Regions from separate parts of the Micromonospora haikouensis genome, predicted to be linked through region 3. Evidence: riboswitches for the same ligand, from Rfam matches in the RefSeq annotation. Region 3 holds a riboswitch; each other region holds the start of a gene.
The links. A riboswitch is a leader RNA that binds a small molecule or an ion and turns the genes downstream of it on or off. The one in region 3 is predicted to bind cyclic di-AMP.
Positions count from the first base shown of each region.

Region 1: linked by a shared signal. The riboswitch ahead of TK50_RS11695 (C39 family peptidase) and the one ahead of TK50_RS22595 (coiled-coil domain-containing protein) in region 3 are both predicted to bind cyclic di-AMP.
Region 2: linked by a shared signal. The riboswitch ahead of TK50_RS04560 (coiled-coil domain-containing protein) and the one ahead of TK50_RS22595 (coiled-coil domain-containing protein) in region 3 are both predicted to bind cyclic di-AMP.

Region 1 covers NZ_JXSX01000001.1:2,817,668-2,827,464, forward strand. Annotated here, with positions in the region: gene TK50_RS11665 (GNAT family N-acetyltransferase) at 1-103, opposite strand, end outside; gene TK50_RS11670 (glycosyltransferase family 2 protein) at 100-1,239, opposite strand; gene TK50_RS11675 (polysaccharide pyruvyl transferase family protein) at 1,330-2,652, opposite strand; gene TK50_RS11680 (acyltransferase family protein) at 2,851-4,008, shown strand; gene TK50_RS11685 (hypothetical protein) at 4,187-4,615, shown strand; gene TK50_RS11690 (hypothetical protein) at 4,762-5,529, shown strand; cyclic di-AMP (ydaO/yuaA leader) riboswitch at 5,988-6,130, shown strand; gene TK50_RS11695 (C39 family peptidase) at 6,347-7,219, shown strand; gene TK50_RS11700 (CDP-glycerol glycerophosphotransferase family protein) at 7,367-9,067, opposite strand; gene TK50_RS11705 (bifunctional cytidylyltransferase/SDR family oxidoreductase) at 9,110-9,797, opposite strand, start outside.
Region 2 covers NZ_JXSX01000001.1:995,811-1,005,607, forward strand. Annotated here, with positions in the region: gene TK50_RS04550 (helix-turn-helix transcriptional regulator) at 1-320, opposite strand, end outside; gene TK50_RS04555 (carbonic anhydrase) at 514-1,224, shown strand; gene TK50_RS04560 (coiled-coil domain-containing protein) at 1,342-2,367, opposite strand; cyclic di-AMP (ydaO/yuaA leader) riboswitch at 2,372-2,502, opposite strand; gene TK50_RS04565 (YibE/F family protein) at 2,669-4,108, opposite strand; gene TK50_RS04570 (heavy metal translocating P-type ATPase) at 4,463-6,484, shown strand; gene TK50_RS04575 (hypothetical protein) at 6,641-7,306, shown strand; gene TK50_RS04580 (DUF305 domain-containing protein) at 7,391-8,047, shown strand; gene TK50_RS04585 (metal-sensitive transcriptional regulator) at 8,253-8,555, opposite strand; gene TK50_RS04590 (heavy-metal-associated domain-containing protein) at 8,704-8,913, shown strand; gene TK50_RS04595 (hypothetical protein) at 8,945-9,797, shown strand, end outside.
Region 3 covers NZ_JXSX01000003.1:209,493-219,289, reverse strand. Annotated here, with positions in the region: gene TK50_RS22605 (HelD family protein) at 1-1,871, shown strand, start outside; gene TK50_RS22600 (cation diffusion facilitator family transporter) at 1,978-2,892, shown strand; cyclic di-AMP (ydaO/yuaA leader) riboswitch at 3,046-3,175, shown strand; gene TK50_RS22595 (coiled-coil domain-containing protein) at 3,180-4,250, shown strand; gene TK50_RS22590 (SRPBCC family protein) at 4,300-4,749, opposite strand; gene TK50_RS22585 (STAS domain-containing protein) at 4,827-5,189, opposite strand; gene TK50_RS34205 (hypothetical protein) at 5,530-5,673, shown strand; gene TK50_RS22580 (hypothetical protein) at 5,832-6,239, shown strand; gene TK50_RS22575 (cellulose binding domain-containing protein) at 6,378-9,140, opposite strand; gene TK50_RS22570 (hypothetical protein) at 9,369-9,797, opposite strand, start outside.

The DNA of each region.
Region 1 (9,797 bases), on a different contig from region 3:
GGTTGCGCCAGCGCAGGATCGTCGCCAGGTCGGCGTCGCGGGCGGGCCGCAGCACCCCGCCGGCCCGGGTGGCGGTCGTCCCGCTCGTCCCCGTCCCGGTCATCCCCGCCCCGCCATGGCGCTGCCCTGTTCCGCCCCCGACGGCGTGCCCTCGGCGGCCAGCGGCCCGCTCCCGCCGGACGCCGCGTCGGGGGCCGCCGCCCCGGCGGGCGACGCCGGCCGCAGCGAGCCGGCCAGCCGGTGCGCCCGCCGCAACGTCTTGTACGCGAGGTAGCTGTCCCGGGCGACGAGGCGGTGCTTCAGCCCGGCCACCCCGCCCGGCCGGGCGTACCCGCCGGAGGGCAGGTAGCGGCGGTAGTGCTCGGCGACCCGGCGGAAGAACCCCCGCCGCAGCCTCGGGTGCACCCGGCCGTCGTTGCCCACCACCACCAGATAGTGGTTGATCATCAGGCCGAACAGGTCCGTGCGGATCCAGTCCTCGGTGACGTGCTCGGCCACCCACTGCTGGAGGCGCTCGTACTGCACGAACGCGTCGAAGTGCCGGCCGCTGCGGGTCGAGGTGATCGCGCCGAGCCGGCCCTGCCGGTAGTGGTAGCAGACGTGGTCCAGCACCCCGATCCGGTCCGCGGCGATGAGCAGCGGGTGGCTGAACGGGATGTCCTCGTACCAGCCGGGGTGGAAGCGCAGCTCCAACTCGTCGAGGAAGCCCCGCCGGACCACCTTGTTCCACGCGGTGTGCTGCACCCGCAGCAGCTCGGGCCGGTCGGCCAGCCGGACGCACCCGTCGACCCCGCGCAGCAGGTGGCTGCTCGCGTCGACCTCCAGCCGGCCGCCCTCGTGCACCCGCAGGTGGTCCACCAGCAGCACGTCCGGCTCGTCGCGGCGCAGCCGCGCCAGCACCACGGCCAGGGCGCCCGGGGGCAGCCAGTCGTCGCTGTCGACGAACCACACGTACCGGCCGGTCGCCTCCGCCAGCCCCGCGTTGCGGGCCAGCCCCAGCCCGACGTTGCGGGTCAGGGACACCACCCGCACCTGGGGCCGCCCGGCCGCGTACGAGCGCAGCATCTCCCCGCACCGGTCCGGGGAGGCGTCGTCGACGGCGACCAGCTCGACCTCGGCGGCCTCGGCGGCGGACAGGCCGCCGAGGATCGACTCCAGGCACTGGTACAGGTACGCCTCGACGCCGTGCACCGGGACGACGATGCTCAGCAGCGGGCTCCGCGTCGGCTCATTGACCACGCCCGACACCTTCGACCGCCCGGATGGACGGCCCCGGAACCTGACGTATCCGCCGGGGGTGGGCTCGCTGAACAGACCCCCTACGGAGGGTTAACGGTTGAGCATCCGCTTCACCCGGCCGCCGGCCGCCCGCACCCGGGCCCGCAGCCGGTGCGACTCGAACCCCGCGACGGTCTCCTTCAGCTCCTGGTTGCGGTCGTGCAGCCACTGGATGCGGGCGATCAGCTCGGCCGGGTCGGTGGCCGACTGCGCGCGTACCGCCGGGGGGAACGTCGTCTCGGCGACCTGCCGGTCGAACCGGGCGGCGCTGTCGCCGTCGGCGAAGGAGACCCCGAGGTCGTGCTTGGCCAGGAACGCCGTCATCGTCGCGTACCGGGCCTTGTGCCCGTTGTTGAGCGCGGTGTAGTCGGCCTCGTCGTAGAGCTCTATGGCGTCCACGTCCGGCGGGACGTCCTTCATCAGCCGGTGCGGGATGTCGAAGTACCGGGCCAGCTCCAGCGTCCGCGAGTCGTGCGCGAAGAGGTAGCCCGGCGTCCCCGCCACCAGCGCCGTGATGGTGCCGTGGATGCGGGTGCCGAAGTTGAAGTCGAACCGCGACAGGTAGTCCATCCACGTCCACGGGTCGACGAACATCCGCACCTTGTCCTCGGTGAACAGCGGGTGGGAGGTGTGGATCGGGATGGCCGCCTTCTTGCCCCGGTCCTCCGGGGCGTCGCCGAAGAGCAGGGTGCCCAGCGTCTTGAGGTCCTGCGGCAGGTAGCGCAGGTTCGGGTACCGCCGGTGGTGCGAGGCGATGACCTTCGCCATCGACTTCACGTACGGGGAGACGGTCAGCGCCACCCGGTCCTCGACGGTGAGCGTGGTCTTGCGCTTGTCGACCCGCAGGCTGTCGCCGTGCAGGAACATCGACGGGCAGCCGATCACGTCGACGGCGGAGAAGCCCAGGGTCCGCAGGTACCCCTCGGTGATCTCGCCCCGCACCCCGATGGTGTGCGACCGGTCCAGCACGGCCGAGACGAACGCCTTCACCGCGTCGTCGATCGGCCGCAGGTACTCCCGGTCGGCGTCGACGTTGGTCTGCGCGCCGACCCCGAACACCACCACCGGGATCTTCAGCCGCTCGATCAGCCGGGTCATGGCGACCAGGCGGTGGGCGTAGCTGCGCCGGAACGCGTTCGCCAACGGCACCACGAACACGTCGAACCGCTCGTTGATCTCGTCGGCCTCGCGCGGGTTGACCCGGAACTCCGAGGAGGTGACCTCCGCCGTCGACGTCCGCAGCAGCTTGTGCGCCGCGTGGCTGAACACGAGGTTGCCGGCGTTCTCGCCGATCCAGTTGCGCTCGAACGTCTCCTCCGGCGAGTAGACGTCGAACGGCCCCTTCTTGGCCCGCAGCAGGATCCGCTGGTGCATCCGTGTTGTCCCCTCGTCGTGGCCGAGACCGCGATATTAGGCCATCGTGCCCGTGCCGCCGCCAGGCGCGTCACGTGCCGGCCGACGGCGGGCGGCGCGCCCGGCCGCACCGGGTAGGGTGCCGGCGGGGCGGCACCGCGCGGCCCGCCGCCACCGGGGCGGCGGCGTCGGCCCGGGGCGTCCGCGAGGAGGAGAGCGGTGCTGGTGACCCCTGCGGCCGGTCGGGCCGCCGGCCTCCCCGGCGCCCCGACCGTCGTACGCCCCGACGCGCCGGCCCGTCCGGCCAGCCGGCTGCCCTCGCTGACCGGGCTGCGCTGGGTCGCCGCCCTGCTCGTCTTCGGCTACCACGTCGGCACCATGCGGATCGTCGGCCAGCCCGAGGCCAAGGCCGTCGTCGACTGGCTGTTCACGCTGGGCCTGTCCGGCGTCGAGTTCTTCTTCATCCTCAGCGGCTTCGTGCTGGTCTGGTCGGCCCGCGACGGGGACCGCCGACGCGACTTCCTGCGCCGCCGGCTCGCCAAGATCTACCCGAACCACCTGCTGATGTGGGCGGTGGTGCTGGTGACCGGGGTGTGGGTCTTCGCCGACCCGGTCAACGTCCGCGCCGCGGTGGAGAACCTGTTCCTGGTCCAGGCGTGGGACCCGACGCCCGGCTACTTCTACAGCGTCAACTCGGTGAGCTGGTCGCTCTCCTGCGAGCTGTTCTTCTACGTCTGCCTGCCGTTCGCGCTGCCGCTGGTGCGCCGGGCCCCGGTCGGGGCGCTGTGGGCGGTGGTGGCGGCCGTGCCGCTGCTGATCGTGGCGCTCTGGCCGGGGCAGCGCCTGGTGCCGCAGGAGAGCACCTGGTGGTTCACCCAGATCTTCCCGGTCGTGCGGTCCCTGGAGTTCTGGATGGGGGTGGCCGCCGCCGAGCTGCTGCGCCGGGGGCGCTGGCGCGGCCCGGGGCTCACCGCCGCCAGCGTCATGTTCGTCGTCACCTGGGTGGTCGCCGCCCAGTGGATCCGCGCCGAGCTGTGGGCGGCGCTGCTCGCGGCGGCGTACCTGCTGGTCATCGTGGCCGCCGCCGACGCGGACGTGCGCGGCGCGCGGACGCCGTGGCGGTCCCGGCCGATGGTCTGGCTCGGCGAGGTCTCCTTCGCCTTCTACCTGGTGCACGTCTTCGTCATGATCACCGTCCTGCGGCTGGCCGACCGGCTCGGCACGGGGCTGCCCGGCTGGTGGGGCCCGCTGGCGGCGGTCGGCTTCCTGCTGGTCAACCTCGGCCTGGCCGCGCTGTTGCACCGGTGGGTGGAGATGCCGCTGACCCGCCGGCTCGGGCCGCCGCGCCGACCCCGCGCCCCGGCCGCCGCCGCCTGACCCGCCGCCTGCCCCTGCCCCTGCTCCGCCGCCGACCCGGCCCCTGACCCCGCCGCCGGTGACGCGTGGCGGTGGTGCGTGGCCAGTGGTGCGTCGTCCGTGGTGCGCCACGCCGCGTTCAGCAGGTGACACGCTCGCCGGCGGTGCGTGGCGCGGCCGGTGGCGGTAGCGTGGACGGGTGCTTCCCGTCGCGCTGACCTGTCCCCTGTGGTGGGTCGCGCGCTGGACGGCGCGGATGCTGGCGACCCTCGCCGTCGTGGTCGCGTTCTCCCTCGGTGCCGCGTCGCTGCCGCCGGGCACGATGCTCCCCGCCAGCGTCGACCCCGGCCAGGCCGGCTCCAGCCCTGCCGTCGCCGCCTCCGTTGCGGGGTCCGTCGCCGTCGCGGAGGCCCGCACCGTCGCGGCATCCGCCGCCGGGTCCACCGTCACTGGCTCCATCGCCGCCGGCTCCACCGCCGCAGCGGGTGCCGCCGGCCCGTGGCCGCCCGCCGACGTGCCGCCGCCCGCCGAGGCCGGGCCCCCGCAGGTCGCCGCGCCGGCCCCGCAGCGGGTGCCGACCGGGCTCGTCCCCGCCGCCGTCGGCCCCCGCGCGCCGCCGGCCGCCTGAGCCACGCGGCGGGCCGCGCCCGCCACCACCGTCGCCGACGACCCTCACCCACCGCCGCCCCAGCCGCCGGGCCCGTACGCCGTAGGCGTCCCGCCCGGCGGCGGCCCGGATCCCTTTCCGCCTCCCCTGCCCGCGAGGTGCCGACCATGGACATCGTTCTCTACCAGTTCCTGACCGAGGTGCCGCTGGCCGCCGCCATCTGGTCCGTGCTGCTCGTGCTGGCGCTCACCGTGCTCGCCGTGCTGGTCGCCCGCCCCGAGCGGGACCGCCCGCCCGCCGTCGAGCCCCCGGTCCGGCCCGCCGCCCCGCCCGCCCCGGCCGCCGCAGACCTGCGCCGGTACGCCGAGGAGGTGGCGGTGGCCGCCGCCGGGGCGGCGCAGAACGCCCGCCGCCGACGGGCCGCCTGGACGGCCGCCCAGGACGCCGCCGAGCGGGCCTGGCAGGCGTACGACGAGGCGGAGACCGCCGCCCGACGCTTCCGCGACGCGGGCGCGCTGCCGACGCCGCACACCCCGCGTACCCCCGCCGAGTACGCGGCCCGGGAGCGCTGGCTGCACCACGCCGCCACGGCGGCCCACCTGCGGGGCGAGTTGTCCATCGGGCAGCTCTGCGACGTCTTCGCCCGCCGGGGCGGCTGGGACCCCCGGCTGCACCCGGTGGAGCAGGAGGTCGTCCTGGCCCGGGCCGTCCGGGACGGCAGGCTGGCCCGCTACCGTGCCGCCGCCGCACGCGAGCGGGCCGCGTGGGGCGACGCCGAACTGGCGGCCGAGGCCGCCCGGGCGCTGGCCGCCGAGGCGTACGCCGCCGCCGAGCGCGCCCGGCCCGCCCACGCGCCGGCGACCAGCGCCACGGCCTCCGGCAGGGTCCTCGGGATCACCGGCTGGCGCCCACCCCGCCCCGCCCCGGCACGGTAACCGCGGAAACCGCGGTGGTGGTGACCGCCGTGACCGCCGTGACCGCCGTGACCGTCGTGACCGTGGTCACTGCGGTGACCGCCGTGATCAAGAGGTTTGCGTCATCGTGGAGATCAACTCTGACGCTTTTCTCTTGATCACCGAGGCGGGGGCAGGGCGGGGGCAGGGCGGGGGCAGGGCGGGGGTGTGAGGCGGGTCATGGTGGGGTGGGATCGGGCAGGCGGGGCCATTCGGTTTGATCGGGGGCGGTAATCGCCGAGATTCGCGGCGCGTCGTCCCGTTGCGGGTCCGCTGGCGTCGGATGGGTCGGCAGTCCCATTGAGTCGCGTCAGTCTCCGAATGCCCCGTAAATGGGTCGGTCAGCGGACGTTTAAGCAGGTGGCGGGGGGTTGGCAGGACTTCCGTCGGCCAGTAGTGTCGGCCCGTCTGGTGCGGTACCCGATCGCAAGAGGCGACGCCGCGCCGACCCGCTCAATCGTGAAGATCACGAACCGGGGACCCATTGCACGTCCGGGGTGAATCCGCGGGCCACGGCCTGCGGTAGGGCGATCTTCCCGCCCGAATCCGTCAGCTAACCCGGTAGGCGGTATCGGAAGGAGTTCCATCCTCGTGCAGCACGACCCCACCCCCCGGGTTGTTCCTCCACCACGGAGCCCGGTGCCCGTGTCCGCCGCCGCCGAGCCGGCGCACTGACCGTCGCACCCCTGCGTACGCCCGCCTGAGCGGGCGCCCCAGAAAGCGGACCCCACCGGCCGCGGACACCGTCCGCCGCCGTGCGCCGACGCGCGCCCGGGTGCCTCCGCTTCCGCCCCGTCCCGTGGAGGAACACGTGAACGATCAGCTCAAGCGGCACCTGCGGCGACTCGCCACGGAACGCCCGTACCAGGTCGTCGCCGGCTCCGCCGCGGCGCTGCTGCTGGCCTCCGGCACCGGCGCGCTGCTCGCCGCCGTCGACGACGACGCCCCCGCCCCGCAGCGGACCACCAACGCCGCCGTGGCCGAGGTGGCACCCCGCCTCGACGGCGCGGCCAGCCGCGCCCAGGCCCGGATCGCCGCGCCGCTCGCTGCCCCGAGCAGCGCCGCGCCGTCGCCGAGCGCCACCTCGGCGGCCCCGAACCCCGACCTGACGGCCTCGGCGACGCCGAAGAAGACCACGGCGAAGCCCGCGGCCCCGAAGCCGCCGTCGTCCAAGGTCCTCGACTACGACTACGAGGCCCAGAGCACCTACTACTACTGCGGCCCGGCTGCGGTGCGCAACGCGCTCTCCGCCACCGGTGTCGACGGCACCCAGGACGACCTGGCCGCGCGCCTCGGCACCACGGAGATGGGCACCAACTCGGCCTACGACACCACCCGTGTGCTCAACGAGATGGTCAAGGGCGAGCCGTACCGGACCCGGCTGATCCCCGGCGGCGCCGCCACCCCGGCGGAGACGGAGCGGCTCCGGGCCGACGTGGTGAAGGCGGTCAGCGCCGGTCGCGGCGTCGTGGTCAACATCGCCGGCGACGCCACCGACGTCGACGGCGGCTGGCACTCGTTCCCCGGCGGCCACTACATCGCCGTCGTGGGCTACCGCGACTCCGGGCGCACCGTGCGGATCGCCGACTCGGCGGACCCGGCCGTCCCGGCGTACTGGATCAGCACCGCCGCGCTGGCCCACTGGGCGGCGACGCGGGGCTACTCGGCCTGACATCACCCTCCCCCCCCACCGGCCCCGGCTCTCCTCCGCAGAGAGCCGGGGCCGGTGCCGTCTCCGGGTAGGCGGGGGCGGCCTCGATCCTTGGACAGTTGCGGTTCAAGGCGAACAGCAACTGTCCAAGAATCGGAGGCGGGACGATCAGGCGGTGGGGGAGTGGGTCATCGCGTCGGCGGCGCGCGGGGCCGGCGGGTTCCAGCCCGGCTCCAGCTCCCGGCGGGCCGCCGAAAGGAACGCCTCGGCGTACGACTCGGCCGGGAAGTCGCCCAGGTAGTGGGCCCGGGTGCCCCAGCGGGCCGCCGCCTTCGGGTCGGTGTCCAGCAGCAGGCCGAGCACCTCGTCGAGGTTGCCCGCGTCGCTCCGCAGCACGTAACCCGAGCCGGCCAGCGGGAACCGCTCGACGAACCGGTCGCCGTCGCCGACCATGTCCGTCACCGCGTACGGCTTGCCGGAGTAGAGGTAGTCGGAGATGACGCCGGAGACGTCCGAGACGAGCGCGTCGGAGCGGTTGACGCAGTCGACCAGGGACAGCTCCCGGCTGGCCGCCGCGCCGAAGACGTGCTGCCGCCCGGTGCGGGCCCGGTCCGCCGCCAGCAGCTCCGTGAGCCGGGCGAGCTGCCGCGCCGACGCCGGGTTCTGCCCCGTGTACGGGTGGGCGCGCAGGATCACCGTCGCGCCCCGGGCCAGCAGGCCCCGCACGATCGTCTCGCCCACCGGCAGCGAGCAGTAGTTCGCGTCGGCGTGGTGCCCCGTCCAGGTCGGGGTGTAGAGCACCGTCGGGTTCGCCAGGCCGGTGGCCGGCGCGCGGCGTACCTCGATCGACTCGACCTGGGGGCGGCCGACCACGACGAACTTCTCCGCCGGGATGTCCACCCCGGCGCGGGCGTACCGGTCGATCGCCGCCCGCCCGGCCACGAAGTTGCGGTCGAACAGCGCCGTGACCGGGTTGGCGCTCGGTGCCTTGTCGCTGTCGCCGTGGTGGATCTGCACGTGGGTGAGCTGCGAGAACCGGATGCAGTGGCTGTTCTTCGCCCCGTGGTTGACGTAGAACGCCACCTTCAGGCTCGGCACCAGCGCCTCGTCCATCGCCTTCAGCGTCGGGCAGTAGACCACCGGGGCGCTGGTGGCCGCGGCGATCGGGGCGAGGAACTCCGGCTCCCGCACCATCACGAAGAACGGCCGGCCGATCCGCTCCAGGTACGGCAGCCACATGGTGACCTGGTATTCCGACCCGGGCGGGGCGGAGAAGTGCAGCAGGAACTCCGGCCGGTGCGCCCGCAGCGCTCGGGCCACCGCCGAGCCACCCGCCCCGGGCCGGAACCGTCGCTTCGCCAGGTCGGCCGCGACCGCCCCGGCCCCCGCGCCGACGGCGAGGGCCACCAGCAGGGCGACCCAGGCCGGCAGCACCAGGGCGGCGGCCAGCGCCACCACGGCGAGCAGCACCAGCAGGGCGTCGCCCAGCCGGGCCGCGATCAACGGGGTCCACGACCGCACGGGCAGGTTCGCCGCCCGGATCTCCAGGTCGCCGGCCTGCCGCAGCGGCCCCACCAGCAGCACCAGCCCCAGCAGCACCAGGGCCGTCGCCGCCAGCGCCGGGTCGAAGCCGGCGTCGAGCCGTCGCGCGTACCCGACGAGGATGCCGGCGGCGAGCAGCACCGCCTCGGCGGTGCTGTCGGCGGCCGGGCGGACCCGGCGCTCCCAGCCGGCGGCGGCGAGGGCCGCCACCGCGAGCGCCAGGCCCCAGCCCGTCGCCCCGGTCAGGGCGAGGGTGAGGAACGCCAGCACCGCCAGGCCGGTGGCCGCCACCCGGGCGGCCAGCTTCCTGACCAGGTCACCACGCATGTCGCTTCGCTTCCTTCGCCCGTCGCGGTGGCCGTCGACCCGTCAGCCGGCCGTGGCCGGGGCGGACGCCCGGCTGGCCTGGGCGGGCACGCCCGCGGCGGGCAGCTCGCCCGGCGCCCGGCGTACGTCGATGACCTGCCCGGTCAGCTCGGAGATCAGCACGTCCAGCGACGACTGGGCGACGGTCTCGGCGGCCAGCAGGGTGTGCTCCGGCTCCTCGCCGAACGCCTTGGTGCGCATCGGCGTGGCGGTGCGCTCCGGGTTGATGCAGTTGACCCGTACGCCGAACTCGGCCCACTCGTCGGACAGCGCCTGGGTGAGGTTGACCAGGGCGGCCTTGGTGGCCGAGTAGAGCGCGTAGCGGGCCCGGCCCCGGGTGTACGAGCTGGACGTGTAGAGCAGCAGCTGGCCCTTGGTCTGCTGCAGGTACGGCAGCGACTGCCGGGCGATGGTGACCGGGCCGACGAAGTTGACGTGCAGGACCCGGTCCATCGTCTCCTGGTCCATCTCGGCCAGCTCGCCCTTTTCCAGGATGCCGGCGGTGACGACCACGTGGTCGATCCGGCCGGTGGCCTCGAAGGCGGTCTTCAGCGCGGCCTCGACGTCCTCGGCGCGCTCGACGTGGGTGCCGGTGGTGGAGCGGCTGAACGGGAAGACCTGCGCGCCGTGGCGGCGGGCCAGCTCGGTCAGCTCGTGGCCGATGCCGTAGCTGCCCCCGAACACGACGATC
Region 2 (9,797 bases), on a different contig from region 3:
TCGGGCTGGTCGGTGGTGAAGAGGGCGAGGAGGTCGCCGACCTGGCGGTCCGCCTCGGCCGGGTGGCGGAAGTGGCCGCTGGGGTTGACCGTGTATTCGTTGCGCCGGCCGACCCGGGTCCGCCGCAGGTAGCCGCCGGCCTCCAGGTCGGCCACGATCGCCTGCGCCGCGCGCTCGGTCACGCCCACCTCGTCCGCGACGTCGCGCAGCCTGGCGGTCGGGTTGCGGGCGATGGCGAGCAGGACGTGGCCGTGGTTGGTGAGGAACGTCCAGTTCCGGGTGTTCCCGTTCCCGCCTGCTGTCGTCGCCATGTCGGACATGTTAGGGCTCGGCGACGACGCCCACGCCCCTGGGCCGACGCGGGCCGGAGCGCGGGCCTGCGCAACCCCTTCCCAAAGCAGGAAATGTGTATCACGTAACGCTTGACGTGCCTTTCGCTGCGTGTGACCGTGGGGGAACTGGTCGTGCGCGTGAATGACGAGGTGATGGGGCATGGAGCATTCCAGCATGTCGATGGCTCAGGCGGGCTCCGGGCAGCTAGACCCCCTCTCGTCCGTCGGGCGACCGGGCGAGCCGGGCGCTGCCTGCACCCCGGCCCGGGCCCTCGCCGAGCTGCACGCCGGCAACCACCGCTTCGTCAGCGGAACGCCGCGCCACCCCAACCAGGACGCCGACCACCGGGCGGCCGTCGCCGACGGGCAGCACCCGTTCGCGGTGATCGTCGGCTGCTCCGACTCCCGCCTCGCCGCCGAGATCATCTTCGACCGTGGCCTGGGGGACCTCTTCGTGGTCCGCACCGCCGGGCACACCGTCGGCCCCGAGGTGCTGGGCAGCGTCGAGTACGCCGTGACCGTGCTGGGCACCCCCCTGGTGGTGGTGCTCGGCCACGACTCCTGCGGGGCGGTGCAGGCGGCCAAGGCGGCGGCCGGCACCGGCAGCGAGCCCGCCGGCAACCTGCGGGCCGTGGTGGACGCCGTGGTGCCCAGCCTGCACCGGGCCGCCGAGCGGGGCGTCGAGGGCATCGACGAGATCATCGACATCCACATCGCGTGCACGGTCGAGGCGATGCTCGACCGGTCGCCCGTGCTGGCCGCCGAGGTCGACGCGGGCCGCTGCGCGGTCGTCGGGATGTCGTACCGGCTCAGTGCCGGCGGGGTGCGGACGGTGGCCGCCGTGCCGGCCGCCATGGCGGCGGACGCCACCCCGGCCCGCGCCGCCGCCTGACGCACCCCCGCCGCCCGGCGCTCACCCCGGCCCTGACGCGCACCGCCGCCCGAGACACGACGAGAGGGGCCGCCCCCACAGCGGGACGGCCCCTCTCGTCGTGCGCGGCGCGCCGCGTCAGAGCAGCGACATGTGCACGTGGTCCGTGTGGTTGGACGGCCCGCTGTAGGACTTCCAGCCGGTCGCCGGGAACCAGATCTGCCGGTTCCAGATGACGTAGTAGATGCCGAGCCGGTCGGCGTTGCGGATGAGGAACGCGGCGAGGTTGTTGCCGTACATCCGGGTGTCGTTGTTGTGCCAGGGGGAGAACCCGCTGTTCTGGAGCGACCAGTCGCAGGCCCGGCCCTTGGGGTGTTCCCACGGCCCGCCCGGCCGGTAGCAGCCCACGAACCGGTTGAAGCCGGCCCGCTTGGTCTCCTTGTAGGCGTGCAGGGTGCGGGGCGTGATGCAGCCGGAGGTGGTGGGGTCGTTCTCGCTGCACGACTCGGGCCGCCAGTCGCCGTCCGACGTCCGGCCCGGCCCGATCCTCGCGACCGGGGAGGTGGCGTTGACCAGGCCGCCGGTGAAGCCCTTGCCGCCGACCAGGGCGAGTGCCTTCTCGGCGTCGAACTTCTTCTTCGCCATGACCGACGCCTGCTTCTGCTGCTCGCGCACCTCGGCGTCGAGCGCGAGCTTGGCCTGCTCGGCGCGGTTCTTCGCCGCGCTGACCTCGGCCAGCTTGTTGGCGTTGACCATGTTCAGCTCGTCGAGGGCCGAGGCGCGCTTGACGAACGAGTCCGGTGTGTTGCTCTCCAGCAGCATCGCCATCGCGCCGACCCGGCCGGTCCGGTACGACTGCGCGGCCATCTCGCCGACCTGCGGCGCGAGCGCGTCCAGCTCCTCCTGGGCCTTGCGCACCTCGTCGGCGAGCTGGGCCTGGCGCTTCTTGGACTTCTCGAGCTTCGACTTCGCCTGGGCGTAGTCCCGGTTCGTCGCCTCGATGACGTCGGTGATGAGCTGGGGCTCGTCGTCCTCCTCGTGCCCCGAGGGTTGGGGGGCGGCGGCGGGCAGGGCGAGCGCCGGGGCGGCCGGCCCGGCGACGACCGCCAGGGCAGCGAGCACGGCCACCACGGGTGTCAACCAGCGGTGCAGGGGTGCCGTCACAATGTTCCCTTCCATCGACCGCCGACCGGGTTAGCTGACGGGTTCGGGGCGGAAGCGGCCCCTACCGCTCGCGCGGATTCACCCCGGGCACCTGGTTCCCCGGCTCGCCTTGCGGCGATTGGGCGGCGGCACCGCAGGCGCCGCTTCGCGCCTTCGGCGGTGACCGGCAGCGAGGTTACCCGAGAGCCCATGCGGGGAGCTACGTCCGGATGCCGACTAAAAGCGTCATTTCGTAATCGCCATCGGTAATCAGTGATGCGCTTCTCAGGGCGGATGCCGCCACCGGTCACGCTGTGAAGTGTCACCATGCGGTGTCCGTGCCTCCTTCTCGGTGCGGCCGTCCGGCCGGGGGGTGGGTGGGGGCGTGGTCGTCGGGGAACCCCTCGGCCGCCCGGCCGCCGCCGAGCGCCTCCAGCGCGAGATTGCGGTCCGCGGTCCGCCGCCCGCCCCCGGGGGTACGCGCCGCCGGCACGTCCCCGCCGTCCGCCGGGCCGGGCCGGGACGCGGCGGTGTGCCCCTCAGCGGTGTGCCCCTCAGCCGTGTGTCCCGCCGCCGTGCGCCCCGCTGCGGTGACCACGGCGGCCAGCCCGGTGGTGAGCGGCACGGCGGCGATCAGGCCCAGCGTGGCGACCGCGCTGCGGACGATCTCCTGGGCGAGGAACTCGCTGGTCAGGATCTCGGTCACGGGGCGGGAGTCGGCGGTGAGCAGGAGCAGCAGCGGCAGCGACGCGCCCGCGTACGCCAGCACGATCGTGTTGACCGTGGAGGCGATGTGCGCCCGGCCGACGCGGGTGGCCGCCCGGTAGAGCTGCAACCGGGACAGCCCCGGGTTGGCGTGCGCCAGCTCGGTGACCGTGGCCGCCTGGGTCACGGTGACGTCGTCGAGCACCCCGAGCGAACCGATGATGATGCCGGCCAGGAGCAGGCCGTGCAGGTCCACGTCGCCCCGGAACATCGACAGGGTGGTGGCGTCCTCGCTGCCGTACCCGGTGAGGTGGGTGGCCGCCGTGGCCAGGGTGCCCAGCAGGCCGGTGAGCACCAGGCTGCCCAGGGTGCCGAGGACGGCCACCGACGTCTGCGCGGTGACCCCGTGGGTGAGGTACAACACCACGAACATGATCAACGCGGAGCCGACGACGGCGATCGGCAGCGGCGACCCGCCCGCGCCGATGCCGGGCAGCACGAAGGTCAGCAGGATGGCGAAGGTGGCGGCGAGCCCGGCCAGGGCGGCCACCCCCCGCCAGCGGCCGAACGCGACGATCGCCAGCGCGAACACCACCGCCAGCCAGATCAGCGGGGCGCCGCGCTGGTGCTCGGCGATGTTGTAGGTGCTCGCCGCCGGGTCGGCCGGGTCGGTCAGCTTCACCAGCACGATCCGGTCGTCGACGGCTACGGTGGGCGCGCCGGGGCCGGTCGGGATCGGCGTCTCGACCTGCTGCCCGGCGTCGGGCCCCTGCTCCACCCGGACGGTCACCGTGCCGCACGGGCCGTCCGCGACGCCCGGCCCGCCGCCCTCCGGCGTCTCCGGCTGCGGCGGGCACTCCTCGGTGACCACCCGGGTCACCGTGCCGTGATAGCGGGGCACCGGCGAACCGCCGTCGACCTCGGGACCGCCGTCGCGGGGCCACAGGACGACCGCCGCGATCACGGTGAGCACGAAGAGGGGCACCACGGTCGCGACGAGGACCCGCCGCACCCCCGGTGGGGTGGGCGGAGCGGGTCGGTTGTGGTCGGCGCCCATCGACGATCTCCAAACGGTGTCAGCGCGGGATACGGCTCGGCGGCCCGGACGGTTCAGCGTCGCGGGCGATCGATCCGGGCCGGCTGCCCGGACGACCGCACCGGGCCGGCCGCCGGAGGACCTGCCCGTCCCGCGGGTCGCCCGAAGCCCCGCCCCACCGGCGGCCCGGTCTCCGCCCTGCGGACCGCCCGGAGCGGGATCCCACGTCCCATCGCCCGGAATCGTAGCCACCCTCACCTGCGAACGCAGGTCGGCCGACACCATGTCGGCGACATGGCGGTGTTCCGGCCGCCCTGATACCGCCATCTGGCCGACATCCTGCCGATTCGACGGCCGGCAGGGCATGTTGGAGACATGGCCCACGACGAGCACGCCGGACACGGCGGGCACGACAAGCACGCCGGGCACGACCCGGAGATGTTCCGCCGCCGGTTCTGGGTCTGCCTCGCGCTGACCCTGCCGATCGTCGTCACCAGCCACATGGTGATGGACTGGTTCGGCTACTCGCTGGAGTTTCCCGGCCGGGCCCTGGTCGGCCCGGTGCTCGGCTCGGCCGTCTTCTGGTGGGGCGGGTGGCCGTTCCTGGTCGGCGCGGTCCGGGAGCTGCGCGACCGGGCACCCGGGATGATGCTGCTCATCGCGATGGCGATCAGCGTGGCGTACGCCGCGTCGCTGGCCACCAGCGCCGGCGCGTTCGACCTGGACTTCTGGTGGGAGCTGGCGGCGCTGGTCACCATCATGCTGCTCGGGCACTGGCAGGAGATGAAGGCGATCGGCCAGGCCCGGGGCGCCCTCGCGGCGCTGGCCGCGCTGCTGCCCGACGACGCGGAGCGGGTCGGGCCCGACGGCGGCACCGAGCGGGTCCCCGTGGCCGCGCTGCACGTCGGCGACGTGCTGCTGGTCCGGCCCGGCGGTCGGGTGCCGGCCGACGGCCGGGTCGTCGACGGAGCCGCCGAGCTGGACGAATCCATGATCACGGGCGAGTCCCGCCCGGTCGCCCGGTCGGTCGGCGACCGGGTGGTGGCGGGCACGGTGGCCACGGACTCCGCGCTCCGGGTCGAGGTGCAGGCCACCGGCGAGGAGACCACCCTCGCCGGCATCCAGCGCATGGTCGCCGAGGCCCAGCGCTCCAGCGGCCGGGCCCAGGTGCTCGCGGACCGCTTCGCGGCCTGGCTGTTCTACGTCGCCACCGCCACCGCCGTGGTGACGGTCGTGGTCTGGTCCCTCCTCGGCGACACCGACGAGGCCGTCGTGCGGACCGTCACGGTGCTGGTCATCGCCTGCCCGCACGCGCTGGGGCTCGCGATCCCGCTGGTCATCGCGCTGTCTACGGCGGTGGCGGCGCGCTCCGGCATCCTGGTGAAGAACCGTCTCGCGCTGGAGCGGATGCGCACCGTCGACGCGGTGCTGTTCGACAAGACCGGCACCCTCACCCGGGGCGAGCACGCCGTGACCGGCGTCGCGGCCGTCGCGGGCACCGGCGAGGACGAGCTGCTGCGGCTGGCCGCCGGCGTCGAGGCGGACAGCGAGCACCCGCTGGCCCGCGCGATCGTCGCCGCCGCCGAACAGCGCGGCGGCCCCGCACCGGCCACCGGCTTCCGCGCCCTGCCGGGCCGTGGGGTGCGGGCCACGATCGACGGCACGGAGTACGCCGTGGGCGGGCCGGCCCTGCTGCGCGAGCTGGGCGTGGGCCTCCCCACCGAGCTGGAGCAGGCCGCCGCCGACTGGGCGGGGCGAGGGGCCGCCGTGCTGCACCTGGTCCGCCTTCCCGGCACGGTGCTCGGCGCGCTCGCCCTCGCCGACGAAGTACGCCCCGAGGCCCGCGAGGCGATCGCCGAGCTGCGTGCCCAGGGCATCCGGACCATCGCGATGATCACCGGGGACGCCCGGGCGGTGGCGGACGCGGTCGCCGCCGACCTCGGCTTCCGTGCCGGTGTGGACGAGGTCTTCGCGGAGGTGCTGCCGGCCGACAAGGACGGGAAGGTCACCGAGCTGCAACGACGTGGGCTGACGGTGGCGATGGTCGGCGACGGGGTCAACGACGCCCCGGCGCTGGCCCGCGCCGACGTGGGCATCGCCATCGGGGCCGGCACGGACGTGGCGATCGAGTCCGCCGGGGTGGTGCTCGCCTCGTCCGACCCGCGCGGGGTGGCGGCGGTGGCCCGGCTCTCCCGGGCGTCCTACCGCAAGATGGTGCAGAACCTGGCCTGGGCGGCCGGCTACAACGTGGTGGCCCTGCCGCTGGCCGCCGGGGTGCTGGCCTGGGCGGGGGTGGCGCTGAGCCCGGCGGTCGGGGCGATCCTGATGTCGGCGTCCACGATTGTGGTGGCGCTGAACGCCCAACTGCTCCGCCGGGTCCGCCTCACCCCCGGCTGATCGCGGTCGGGGCCGCGGCCCGGCTCGCGGTGCCGGGTCACATTCCGCGCCCGCGGTGCCGGGTCACATTCCGCGCCTGCGGTGCCGGGTCACATTCCGCGCCCGCATCCGCGAGGCGAGGTGAGTCGACCCCGGGCGAGGCTCTAGCGTGGTGGTGTGGGGACGACGGCGGTGACGGGCGGGCGGTGGGGTCGCCTCGCGCTGCTGCTCTGCACCCTGATCGGCCTCGCCGCCATGCACACCCTCGGCCACGGCGCACACTCCGGCGGCACCCACGCCGGCCACGACGGGGCAACACCGCGCGACGGCCACCCGGCCCCAGCGACGCTCGCCGACGGCGCGGCTGTCCCCGTGGCGCTCGCCGACGGCACGGGCGGTCCCGTGGCACTCGTCGGCGGCACGGGCGGTCCCGTGGCGCTTGCCGGCGGCATGGGCGGCTCCGTGGCGCCCGCTGTCCCCGTGGTGCTTGCCGGCGGCGCGGATGCGCTCTGGGCGTTCGCCGGTGGAATGGCCGTCCCCGTCGGCGGCATGGTCGCCGCCGTCACCCTGGGTGGCCGCGCCGGCTGTCCGGCTGGTGGGTGTGCGCCCGCCCGGCTGCTGCCGGACGGTGGTCGCGCCGACGGGCCGTCCGGTTGGAGCGTCTGCCTGGCGGTGCTCGGCGCGCTCGGGGTGGCCCTGCTCGTCGCCGTGCTCCTGCTGACCCGTGCCCGGGCACCCGGCCCGCCCGGCTGGCAGGCCGGTGGCGTGTCCGCCGGGCCGCGCGCCCCGCCATCCCGCCCGCTCGGCCTTCGGCTGGCCGAGGTCTCGGTGTCGCGTACGTAGGACGCCCCGGCGCGGTGCCCGGCTCTGCCGGTGACCCGTGTCTCCGTCCTGCCCTCGTACGTGACCGAGACCGAAGGATTCGCCATGACCACTCGTACGACCGCGCGCCGCGCCGCCCTTGCCGGCGTGGCCCTGACCGCCGTCCTCGGCCTGGCCGCCTGCGGCTCCGCCGACCACGGCTCGCCCAGCCACGACCAGCCGGCCGCCGGCACCACCGCTGCCGGTGCCAGCGCCGCCGGGACTCCGACGCGCGGGCCGGCCGCGTTCGGCGACGCCGACGTGATGTTCGCCCAGATGATGATCCCGCACCACCGGCAGGCCGTGGAGATGGCCGAGCTGGCCGAGACCCGCGCCGCGGACCCGGAGGTCAAGCGGCTCGCCGCCGCGATCAAGGCCGCCCAGGCACCGGAGATCGCCACCATGACCGGCTGGCTGACGGGGTGGGGCCGGCCGGTCCCGTCGCCTGCCCCGGGGCACGGGCACGGCATGCCGGAGATGGGCCACGAGATGCCGGGGATGATGTCCGAGGCGGACATGACGAAGCTGGCCGGCGCGCGCGGCGTCGGCTTCGACCGGCAGTTCCTGACCATGATGATCGCCCACCACGAGGGCGCGATCACCATGGCGAGGGAGGAGTTGGCCGCGGGGGCGAACCCCGAGGCCAAGGCGCTGGCCCAGCAGATCGCCACCAGCCAGCAGGGCGAGATCGACCAGATGAGGAAGATCGTCGGCCGGCTCTGACGGCCGGATCGGACGGCGGGGCCGCGCCACGCGTCATGCCGGCGAGGTGGGGGTGTCCGCAGCTCGGGATGCCCCCATGTCGCCGACATGAAGTCGATCAAGCGCCTGTCGGCGCGCGGGGCGAGCCGCGAGCGGCGCGGGGCGAGTCGCGAGCCGACAGGCGCGAGTCGCCCCGCGCGGGCGGCGTCAGTGGGCCGGGCGGGCGTCAGCCGCGTTTCATGAGGCGGCCGACGGCGGCCATCATCTCGGTGGCCATCTCGTCGGCCCGGCCCTCGACGGCGCCCTCGTGCAGGCAGTGCCGAGCGTGCCCGTCGAGCAGGCCGAGGGCGACCTTGTCCAGGGCCGCCTGGATCGCGGAGATCTGGGTGAGCACGTCGATGCAGTAGCGGTCCTCGTCGACCATCTTCTCGATGCCGCGGACCTGACCCTCCACGCGGCGGAGCCGCGCGAGCAACTGGTCCTTGCTGGCGGTGTACCCCCGGGTCGGGGCGGGCATGGGTCCGGTCATGCGACCGAGATTAGCATACCCCTCGGGGGTATGGTACGGTTCCCTGCGTCGGATACCCCCACCCGGTATTCCTGGCGTTCCTGAGACGGTGGTCCGCCTCGCGTTTACCCCCCGGGGGTAACGTGAGGTGCAGCGGAAGGAGAGAGCGATGGTCAGCACGACGTACGAGGTGCGGGGGATGAGCTGCGGGCACTGCGCCGGCTCGGTCGTCACCGAGGTCGGCGCGATCGACGGCGTCACCAACGTCAAGGTGGACCTGGAGGGCGGCCGGGTCACCGTCACCAGCGACAACCCGCTGGACACCGAAACCGTGCGCGCCGCCGTCGACGAGGCCGGATACACCCTCGTCGACGCGTGACGCCGCCCCTGCGGAGAAACCGAGGCACACGATGAACACGGCGACGAAGCTGAGCGGCTTCGCCCTCGGCCTGGCGGCGGTGTTCGGCGCGGCGTACGGGGTCGGCCAGGTGGTCGGCCCCGTCGCCCCGGCCGCCGACACCCGCCACGACGCCGACGACCCCGCCCACGGCACCACCCACGCCGACGCCGGGGACGCGCCGGCCGCCCACCTGCCCGGCGGGCTGCTCGTCTCCGACCGGGGCTACACCCTCGCCCCGCTGGCCGCACCGGCCGGCGAGTTCGCCTTCCGGATCACCGGCCCCGACGGGCGGCCGGTCACCCGCTACGAGGTCGCGCACGACAAGCGGATGCACCTGATCGTCGCCCGGCGGGACCTCTCCGGCTTCCGGCACGTCCACCCCGAGGCGGGGCCGGACGGCACCTGGCGGGTGGCGTCCCCGCTCGCCGGCCCCGGCGTCTGGCGGGCGTTCGCCGACTTCACCCCGGCCGGCGGGCCGGCGTTGACCCTCGGCGTCGACGTCACCGTCCCCGGCGCGCTCGACGCCCGGCCGCTGCCACCGCCCGCCGCCGCCACGACCGTCGACGGCTACACCGTCACCCTGGCCGGCACGGCCCAGCCCGGCCGGGCCAGCCGGCTCACCCTGACCGTCAGCCGGGACGGCACGCCGGTCACCGACCTCCAGCCCTACCTCGGCGCGTACGGGCACCTGGTGGCCCTGCGGCAGGGCGACCTGGCGTACCTGCACGTGCACCCGGAGGGCGCGCCAGGCGACGGGGCGACCCTGGCCGGGCCGGCGGTCACGTTCTCCGCCGAGTTCCCGTCGGCCGGGACCTACCGGCTCTACCTCGACTTCCGGCACGGCGACACGGTGCGCACCGCCG
Region 3 (9,797 bases):
GCGAGGGGCAGGTGCTGCACGTGGGGCGGCTCGGGGTGCGCGGCGAGGACGCCGAGACCCTGGTCGTGGACTGGCGGGCCCCGGCCGCCGCCGCCTTCTACCAGGCGACGCCCGCCCAGCCGCTGGGCGTGGTGCGGCGGCGCACGATCTCCTCGTCGGCGGAGCGGGTGACCCGGATCGAGGACGACCTGCTGGATCCGGCGGCGGCACCGCCGGACATGGCGGTGGTGGGCGACGGCGGGCTGCTGGCGACCCTGTCCCGGGCCACGGGCCGGGGGATGCGGGACATCGTGGCCACCATCCAGCGCGAGCAGGACGAGGCGATCCGCTCCCCCGCCTCCGGGGTCACGATCGTCTCGGGCGGGCCGGGCACGGGCAAGACGGCGGTGGCCCTGCACCGGGCGGCGTACCTGCTCTATTCCGACCGCAGCCGCTACGCGGGCGGCGGCATCCTGGTGGTGGGCCCGTCGGCGGTGTTCGTGGAGTACATCGCCTCGGTGCTGCCGTCGCTGGGCGAGGAGACGGCGACGTTGCGCTCGCTGGGGTCGATGTTCCCGGGGATGGGCGCGACGCGCACCGACCCGCCGGAGGTGGCGGCGGTGAAGGGTTCCCTGCGGATGCGCCGGGTGCTGGAGCGGGCGGTGCGGGACGCGGTGCCGGGCGGGCCTGGCGAGTTGCGCCTGCTCTACCGGGGTGAGCTGCTGCGGCTCGACCGCCGAGAGCTCGACGGCATCCGGGACCGGGCGCTGGGCCGGGGTGCCCGCCGCAACGAGTCGCGCCGGGCGGGCTTCGACGGGGTGTTCGCGGCGCTGTGGGCGCAGGCCCGGCGGCTGGGCATCGGCCGGCTGCCGGAGCAGCGCGCGTTCGAGGACGAGATCGCCGAGCGGCCCGAGTTCCGCGAGTTCCTCAAGGCGTGGTGGCCGCGGCTGCACCCCCGGCACGTGCTGGGCTGGCTGGCCCGCCCCGACCGGCTGCGGCGGTACGCCGCCGGGGTGCTGTCCCGGGCGGAGGTCGGCCTGCTCGTCGAGGCGTACCGGGCGCTGGACGTCGAGGGGCTCACGATCGCCGACGTCGCCCTGCTCGACGAGCTGGACGCGCTGCTGGGCAAGCCGCTGCAGCCGAAGCGGGCGAGGCGCGACCCGTTCCAGCTCGCCGGGGGCGTACGCGAGCTGAGCACGCATGCCGACCGGCAGCGCGCGGCGCGGGAGGCGGCCCGGGAGCGGCCCGAGGACTACCGCGACTTCGCGCACGTGGTGGTCGACGAGGCGCAGGACGTGTCGCCGATGCAGTGGCGGATGATCGGCCGGCGTGGCCGGTTGGCGTCCTGGACGGTGGTGGGCGACCCGGCGCAGACCGCGTGGACGGGGGACCCGGAGGAGCTGACCCGGGCCCGGGACGCGGCGCTGGGCCGCCGCCGGCGGCACCAGTTCGAGCTGACCACCAACTACCGCAACTCGGCGGAGATCTTCGCGGTGGCGGAGGCGGAGATCCGCCGGCTCTACCCGGACCTGGCGCTGCCCCGCGCGGTGCGGTCCACCGGCGTGGCCCCGGTCGAGCTGACCGTGCCGGCGGCCGAACTGGCGGCGGCGACCGTCGCGGCGGTCGGCGACCTGCTCGGCGAGGTGGAGGGCACGGTCGGGGTGATCACGCCGGTGCCGCGCCGCGACGAGGTGGCGGGCTGGCTGGCGGGCCGGGCGGCGCCGCGCCTGCAGGTGGTGACCAGCCTCCAGGCCAAGGGCATGGAGTACGACGGGGTGGTGCTGGTCGCCCCGGGCGAGATCCGGGCCGACCCGGGGTCGGGCGTGCGGACGCTGTACGTGGCGCTGTCCCGGGCGACCCAGCGCCTCGTCACCGTCGAACCCACGGGCTGATCCGGCGCCCGGCCGTTCCCCGGCCGGACCGCTGTCGATCACTTGCACATATTGCGATGTGAGCATAGATTGGGCCGGGCGGGGATCACGGACGGAGGGTGTGGGCGTGGGCGCAGGTCATGACCACCACCACGGGGCGGCGAACGCGGCGGACCGCCACTCGGGTCGACTCTGGGCGGCGTTCGCGCTGCTCGCCGCGCTGATGATCGTCGAGGCGGTGACCGCGCTCGGCACCGGCTCGCTGGCGCTGCTCTCCGACGCCGGGCACATGTTCACCGACGTGCTCGGCATCGGCATGGCGCTCGCCGCGATCACCGCCACCCGCCGGGCCACCGCCGACCCGCAGCGCACGTTCGGGCTCTACCGGCTGGAGGTGCTCGCCGCGCTCGGCAACGCCCTGCTGCTCAGCGGCGTCGCCGTCTACGTCCTCGTCGAGGCCGTCCGCCGCTTCGGCGACCCGCCCGAGGTCACCACCGGCCCGATGCTCGTGGTGGCGGTGCTGGGCCTGCTCGCCAACGTCGCCGCGTTCGCCCTGCTGCGCAGCGGGGCGAAGGAGAGCATCAACCTGCGCGGGGCGTACCTGGAGGTGCTGGGCGACCTGCTCGGGTCGGTCGGCGTGATCGGCGCGGCGGCGCTGATCATGGCCACCGGCTGGTGGTGGGCGGACCCGGCGGTGGCCGTCGCGATCGGCGTGTTCATCCTGCCCCGCACCTGGCGGCTCGGGCGGGCCGCGGTGCGCATCCTGGTGCAGGCCGCGCCGGAGCACCTCCAGGTGACCGCCGTGCACGACCGGCTGGCCGCCGTGCCCGGCGTGGTCGAGGTGCACGACCTGCACGTCTGGACGCTGACCTCCGGCATGGAGGTCGCCTCGGCCCACCTGACCATGGCGCCCGGCGCGGAGGTCGGCGCGGTGCTGACCGCCGCCCGCACCGCCCTGCACGAGGACTTCCACATCGAGCACGCCACCCTGCAGGTCGAGCCGGGAGCCGCCCGCGACGGCTGCGGGCCGGCCGGCTGGTGAGACCGAGGCTCATCAATTTTCGCGACATTCGTGGCCGAATGACTGACTTGACAGGTTTCATCCGCGTACCCTCCGTCACGGAAGCAGCGCTGGTCCCACGCGCACCGGTAGGCTCGGCCCCGGCCATCGCCGGGCGGCGCCCTCCGGCGCCTGTGGTGGCCGCCGCCTAATCGCCTGCGGGCGAGCCGGGGAACCATGTTTGTGGGGTGCATCCGCTCCAGCGGTAGGGATCTTCCGTCCCGAACCCGTCAGCTAACCCGGTCGGCGGCTGACGGAAGGACACGCATATGCCAGTAGTGGCACCTGTAGGAAGGCTCGCCGCCCGGGTGGCGGCGGCGCTGGTGCTGACGCTCGCCGTCGGCCTCGGGGTCGCGCCGGTGACGCCGGCCGGGGCCGCGCCGCCCGTCGGCCTGCTCGCCGCACCCGGCGACGACGAGGAGGGCGGCACGCCCGCCCTGCGCGCCCAGCTCGAGGCGGCGAGCAAGGGCTACCTGGAGGCCAAGACCGCCCTCGACCGGTCGGTGAAGCGGCAGCAGCAGCTCGGCGGCCAGCTCAAGACGGTCGAGGCCGAGCTGGTCACCCGCGGCGCCAAGGTCGGCGAGATCGCCGGGGTGGCGTACAAGAAGGGCCGGCTCACCGCCGCCTCGGTGCTGCTCGACAGCAGCTCCCCCGAGGGGTTCCTGGACCGGGCCGCCGCGCTCGACACGATCGCCGCGAACGAGGACCGGGCGCTGCGCGAGCTGCTGACCACCCGGGACGAGGCGACGAAGACCCGGCAGGCCCTCGACGGCGAGATCCGCGAGCAGCGCAAGCAGGTCGCGCTGATGGGCAAGCGCAAGGAGCAGGCCGAGCGGGCCCTCACCGTGGCCAACAACAAGGCCAGCAGCAGCGGCGGCGGGTCCAGCCCAGGCGGCACCTCCAGCGCGAACGCCACCCCCGCGAAGCGCAACTCCGACGGCTCCTGGCCGGCGGAGTCGTGCAGCGTCAACGACCCCACCCCCGCCAACGGCTGCATCACCCCGCGCACCCTGCACGCGCTCAACCAGGCCAAGGCCGCCGGCTTCACCCGGTACGTCTCCTGCTACCGGCCCGGCGGCTCAGGCGAGCACCCGAAGGGCCGGGCCTGCGACTTCGCCGCGCAGAAGGGCGGCTTCGGCGGCGTGGCCAGCGGCGGGGACCGCACCTACGGCAACAACCTGGCCGCGTACTTCGTGCGCAACGCCGACCGGCTCGCCGTGCTGTACGTGATCTGGTTCAAGCAGATCTGGCTGCCCAGCAGCGGCTGGAAGGCGTACAGCGGCGGAAACGGGGACCCGTCCAGCGACCACACCAACCACGTGCACCTGTCGGTGATCTGACCCGCGACCGCCCCGGCGGCCCTCCCCCGACGGGACGGTCGCCGGGGCGCTACGCCGCCCGGCCGAGCACCTCGCCGAGCCGGCGGGCCAGCCCGAGGTGCGCCGAGCGGGCCTGCCGGAAGGCGTACGCGAACAGCGGCGTCGGTGCGACCAGGGTGATCTCCACATCGACGCGGACGAGGCCGTCCGGCTCGTCGCGCAGCCGCGTGTGGTTACGCACCGTCGTGGCCGGCCGCTGCCGGGCCACCGTGACGATCTCGTCGTCGGTCACCACCAGCACGTCCGCCTGGTACGTCACGCCGAAGCGCACCGGCCCGGCGGCGAGCTGGTCGGTGATCGCGTAGCTGGCCAGTGCGCCCGGTCGGGGCGACAGCCGGCGCACCCGCGTGATCAACGGATGCAGCTCGGTCTGCCGGGCGGGATCGCTGAGCAGCGCCACCGCCTCCGCCCGCGAGCAGCGGGCCTGGACCGAGTACTGGAAGCTGTCGCGCCGGGGCATCCGTCGATCGTCCCCCACCCGGGGGCGTGGGGGAAGGGTCGGAGGCCCCGGCACGTGGACCAGCGCCGGCAGCCGCGTCAGGCGCCCGGCAGCACCTCGGGGGTGGCCGTGCCCGCGAGGTAGGGCTCCGGGGCACCGAAGAGCCCGAGCAGGCCGGTCACCCAGAGCTGCCGGTGCACGAAGCGGCTCGGCTCGGTGACGACCAGCTTCACCCCGCTGACCTCGGCGGTCTGGAAGCCGGCCACCATCGCGCTGATGCCGACCGAGTCGATGAAGGTGACGAGACGCATGTTCAGCTCGATGCGGGCGGGCCGCCCCTTGGTGAGCACCTCGGCGATGGCTTCACGCACCTCGTACGCGGTGTCGACGTCGATCTCACCGCGCGGGGCGATCTCGATGACACCACCGGAAAGAACCGACTTCACGATCGACAGGCTCACGCGAGCACCTCCACTCGCCCGTTGACGGGCGCCTCATCAGTACGCGGGCCGCGACCGAGAGTATTCCTCCGATGGCCTCGGTCGCCACCCCTCGGGATGAGCAATTCGTGGATCAGGGCAAAACACGTTGCCCTTATCCGGACTTTTCAGATCCTGTTTGCCGGACGACCAGCCCGGGGGCCGGTGTCGCCGACCCAGGGTAGCGGTCCCCTCCGACCTTTGCGCGCACCCCGCACCCCGGGCGTGTGCCCACCCGGCCGCCACGGGCGGGACCCGCCACCGTTGCCCGCCCCGCCTAGCATCGGCGACGTCCACACCCGTAGCTCGGAAGGGACCACCCATGATCCGGAGACTGGCCGGCCTGGCCGGCGTCGGCGCGCTGCTCGCACTCATGCTGGCCTGCGGCTTCGGCGGCGCCGGGGACGACGATGACGATGACGACGACGACTTCGCCCGGGGCGCGGCGGTGGTGTCCGTACGCTGAGGGCACGGCCGGCGCGCGCCGGGGGGTTTGCGGCGGCGCCGGGTGGGGCACTGCCCCGGTGGGCGGACCGCGCCGGGGCAACGCCCGGGCGACCGCCCACCGGACCCACGCCGCAGTCCGAAGTGGCCGCAAGCTTCGGCACCCGAGGAGGTAGCACGATGTTCGGAACCAACCTGCTGGAGCGCCGCAGCAAGCCCGAGCGGATCGCGGACCAGGCGTGGCAGCACCTGGCCTCCGCCGTCGTCTCGGCCGGGGACAGCGTTCGCGACACCGCCCGCTCCGCCCGGCGCAGCGGCTCGGGCCTCGCCGACGAGGCGGGTGACCTGGTCGGCTCCGCGGCCGACGAGGCGCGCCGCCGGGCGGTGCTGGCCTTCGACGCGCTCGCCGGTCGCCGGCCCGCCCTGCCCTGGGCGCTGCTGATCGGGGCCGCCCTGGCCGGCGCGGCGATCGGCTGGGCCGCCGGTTCGGCGGCGCGGGCCGCCGGGCGGCGGGGCGAGCGCGACGTCGAGGAGATCGAGTTCGTCGACGTCGACCGACCCAACTCCCCGGTCGGCCTGGACGGCTGAGCCCTGGGCGGCTGGGCCCTGGAGGGCTGAGCATCCCCGGCCGGCCGTCGCCGGCCCTTCGAGACGCGAACCGGGCCGGCCTCCGTGCGGGGAGGCCGGCCCGGCGTTTCGGGACCGCGCGGGGCGGTCAGTGTGCGGTCAGTTGGCCGTGCAGGTCAGGATCGCCGGGGTCGAGTTGGCTCCGGTCCCGCTGGCCACGAAGCCGAAGGTGGTGCTGCCGCCGACGGGCAGCGTCCCGTTCCAGCCCGCGTCCCGCACCACGACCTGCGCGCCGGTCTGGGTGTAGGTGCCGCCCCAGAGCTGGGTGATCTGCTGGCCGCCGGGGAAGTTCCAGACCACGCTCCAGGAGCTCTTCGCCGAGCCGCTGTTGTTCTTCACGGTCACCTCGCCCTGGAAGCCGCCGGACCAGGAGGTGGTCACCTTGTACGTCGCCGAGCAGGCCCCGGCCGGCACGGGCGTACCCGTCGGGGTGGCCGGCGGCGTCGTGGCCGGGGGCGTGGTCGCCGGAGGCGTGGTGGCCGGCGGCGTCGTCGCGGGCGGCGTGGTCGCCGGCGGGGTGGTCGCCGGGGGCGTCGTGGCCGGCGGGGTCGTGGCGCCGCCGAGCCGGTCGGCGACGATGATGCCCCGCCCGTTGGTGCCCAGGTAGGCCCGCCCGTAGACGCGCGGGTCACCGGTCAGGGCCTCGCCCGCGTTGCCGTACTGGTGCTTGTCGTCGTTGATCCGGACCCAGGCCGCGCCGGTGTTGTCCGACCGGAACAGGCCGGCCTGCCCGTCGACGGTGCCGAAGACGAACAGCGCCGGGTACGTCTGCCCGGGGGCCGCCTTGCCGAAGCCCACGTTCACCGCCGACGACACGCCGGCCTGCTTGGCGAAGGTGGTCCCCGAGTCGGTCGAGCGCCACAGCCCGCCCTCGCCGGCCAGCCAGATCTCGCCCTCCTTGCCGGGCAGCGCCTTGAACTTGACGTTCCCGGTGCTCGGCAGCCCGGTGGCCGCCGACGCGGTGAAGCTCGCCCCGCCGTTGGTGCTGACGTAGAACTTGCCGCCGGAGAAGCCGTAGAACTTGTTCTTGTTGACCCGGTCGGACTCGACGACGGCGTTGGCCGGGATCCCGGTCGCCGCGGTCCACGAGTTGCCGAAGCCGACCGAGCGGACGACCTGCTGGCCGGCGTCGCCGGGCGACCAGACGAACTGGCTGCCGTCGGCGGACGCGGCGACGGTGCCGCCGTTGTTGATCCCGCCCGGCTCGCTGCCCTGGAACCAGTTGGCCCCGCCGTCGGTGGAGAACGCGACGTGGCTGTCGTTGGGGCGGTCGGCGTCGGTGAAGTTGCCGGCCCGCACCATCACGGCCGGATTGGTCTCGGCGTAGTCGATGCTGGTGGTGCTGGTGAAGACCGGCTGGCTGAAGATCTTCGCCGGCACCGCGTCGAGGTCGGTGTGCCGGAAGCCGCCGAGGTCGCCGAGCGCGCTGACCAGCGGGGCCCCGGTGGGCGGGCTGATCAGGTCGAGCACGGCGGTCTCCTCCAGGCCCTTGACCATCGGCTTGATGGTGAGCTGGCCGCCGGTGTCCCACTTGGTCAGGTCGGTGCTGCCGTAGATGGTCGCGCCGGTGCCGTACATGAAGCGGTTGGAGTCGTGCGGGTCGATCTCGACCGACTCGTTCATCCAGCCCAGCTTCGGCGTCTCCTCCGGCGGGGCCGGGTTCGTGCCGAAGGTCAGCCACGGCACCGAGGAGATGTCCATGGTGTACTTCTTGCTGCGGTCCGGGTAGCTGGTGAACTCCCAGATCCGGGACCAGGTCGCGCCCCCGTCGGTGCTGCGCCAGAAGATCGCGTCCGGCCACCAGGAGATCTGGGTGGCCACCATGAGGGTGTTCGGCTTCTGCCGGTCGATGGTCAGGCCGGAGTAGCCGAAGTACGCGTCGGAGCTCGACGACGGGATCGGGCTGATCTGCGTCCACGCGCCGGTGGCCCGGTTGAACTTCCACACGTCGCCCTTGGCACCGTCGTACGGGCCGCCGGTGTCGCTGGTGGCGATGTAGAGGTAGCCGCCCACCGGGTCCACGACGCCCTTGTGGGCGAGGTAGCCGGTCGGCTGGCCGGGGATCCGCTCCCAGGTGGTGCCGCCGTTGGTGCTGCGGTAGACCGGGTTGGCCTTGTCGGCCACGCCGACGTAGATCGTCTGGGTGGTGTTGCCGGCCGTGCCCGTGCTCTTGTCGAACGACACCCAGGTCAGGCCCTGGTTCTGGCTCTGGTAGCCGGTGGTGTCGTTCGGGTCGGCCTGGTAGTTGCCGACGTTGGGGAAGTTGGCGACCTTGGCCCAGGTCGCGCCGTAGTCGGTGCTGCGCCACAGGCCGTTGCCGCCCTCGGCGCCGTAGTAGATCGTGCTGTTCTTGTTCGGGTCGACGGCGAGGCGCTCACCCATGCCCCGGCCGGGCATGTTGCCGCCGTTCTTGAACGGCAGCTCGGTGACCTGCCAGGTCGCGCCCTTGTCCGACGAGCGCAGGATCGCGCCCTTGTTCGGGTCCCAGTCGTTGGTGTACATGCCGACGGCGGCGTACACCCGGTTGGTCTGCACCGGGTCGGTGGCGACGCTGACCACGCCGTTGTAGCCCCACTTGTCCGCGCCGACCCAGTCCAGCAGCGGCGTCCAGGACTGGCTGGCCTGCTCCCAGCGGTACAGTCCGCCGATGTCGGTGCGGGCGTAGATCAGGTTCTTCTCGGTGGGGTTGTAGACGATGCCGGGGACGAAGCCGCCACCGTCGATCCGTACGTTCTTGAAGGAGTACGGCTCCGAGGCGGCCGCGGCCGCCTCGGTGGACGGGGCGACGGTGAACTGAACGGCCACGACTGCCGTGGCGGCGGCCAGCACGGTGGTGACCGCGCCGACGAGACCTCTCCGCATCTGCGGTTTCCTCTCGGGGATGCCCGTGGTGGTGGGACGAGCACGACGTCGGCGGTCGACGGACGACCGTGCCCAGGCCCGACGTCGGGGCGCGGGAAGCCTGCCCTGGCTTCCCACCGGCGCGCGTGGCTCCCGCTGCCGAGGAAGGCATTCACGGTAACCTCTCCCGGGCCGAGTTAGGAAGCACTCCCAACAAACTCGCCCGGCCGGCGGGCCGGCGGCGGCCGATCAGTCGAGGTGGTAGACGTACCCGTCGCCGACGGCCTCGCGCCGCACGCCCAGCCCGTCCACCGGCCGGGTCTCCGCGCCCTGCCACGGCGTGCCCGCCGTGTAGGCCGGCAGCACCACCACCGTGCGCACCCCGACCCCCCGCAGGTACGCCACCGACGCGGCGTCCGGGAAGCCCGCGCTCGCCGCCCGGATCTCCTGCTGCTTGGCCGGGACGAACGACGCCAGCCCGTTGACGATCTTCGGGAAGCCGTCGGTGGACCAGAGCATCACGTGGAACTCCCGGATGCCGTCGCTGGGCAGCACCAGCGCCGGGCCGCGCAGCCCGTGCATCGCCGCCGGCGCGACCGGGGCCGGCACGTGCGGGGTCCGGTTGACGCCCTCGGCGAGCACCAGCAGCACCGGCAGCACCAGCACGAGCCGCGCCCA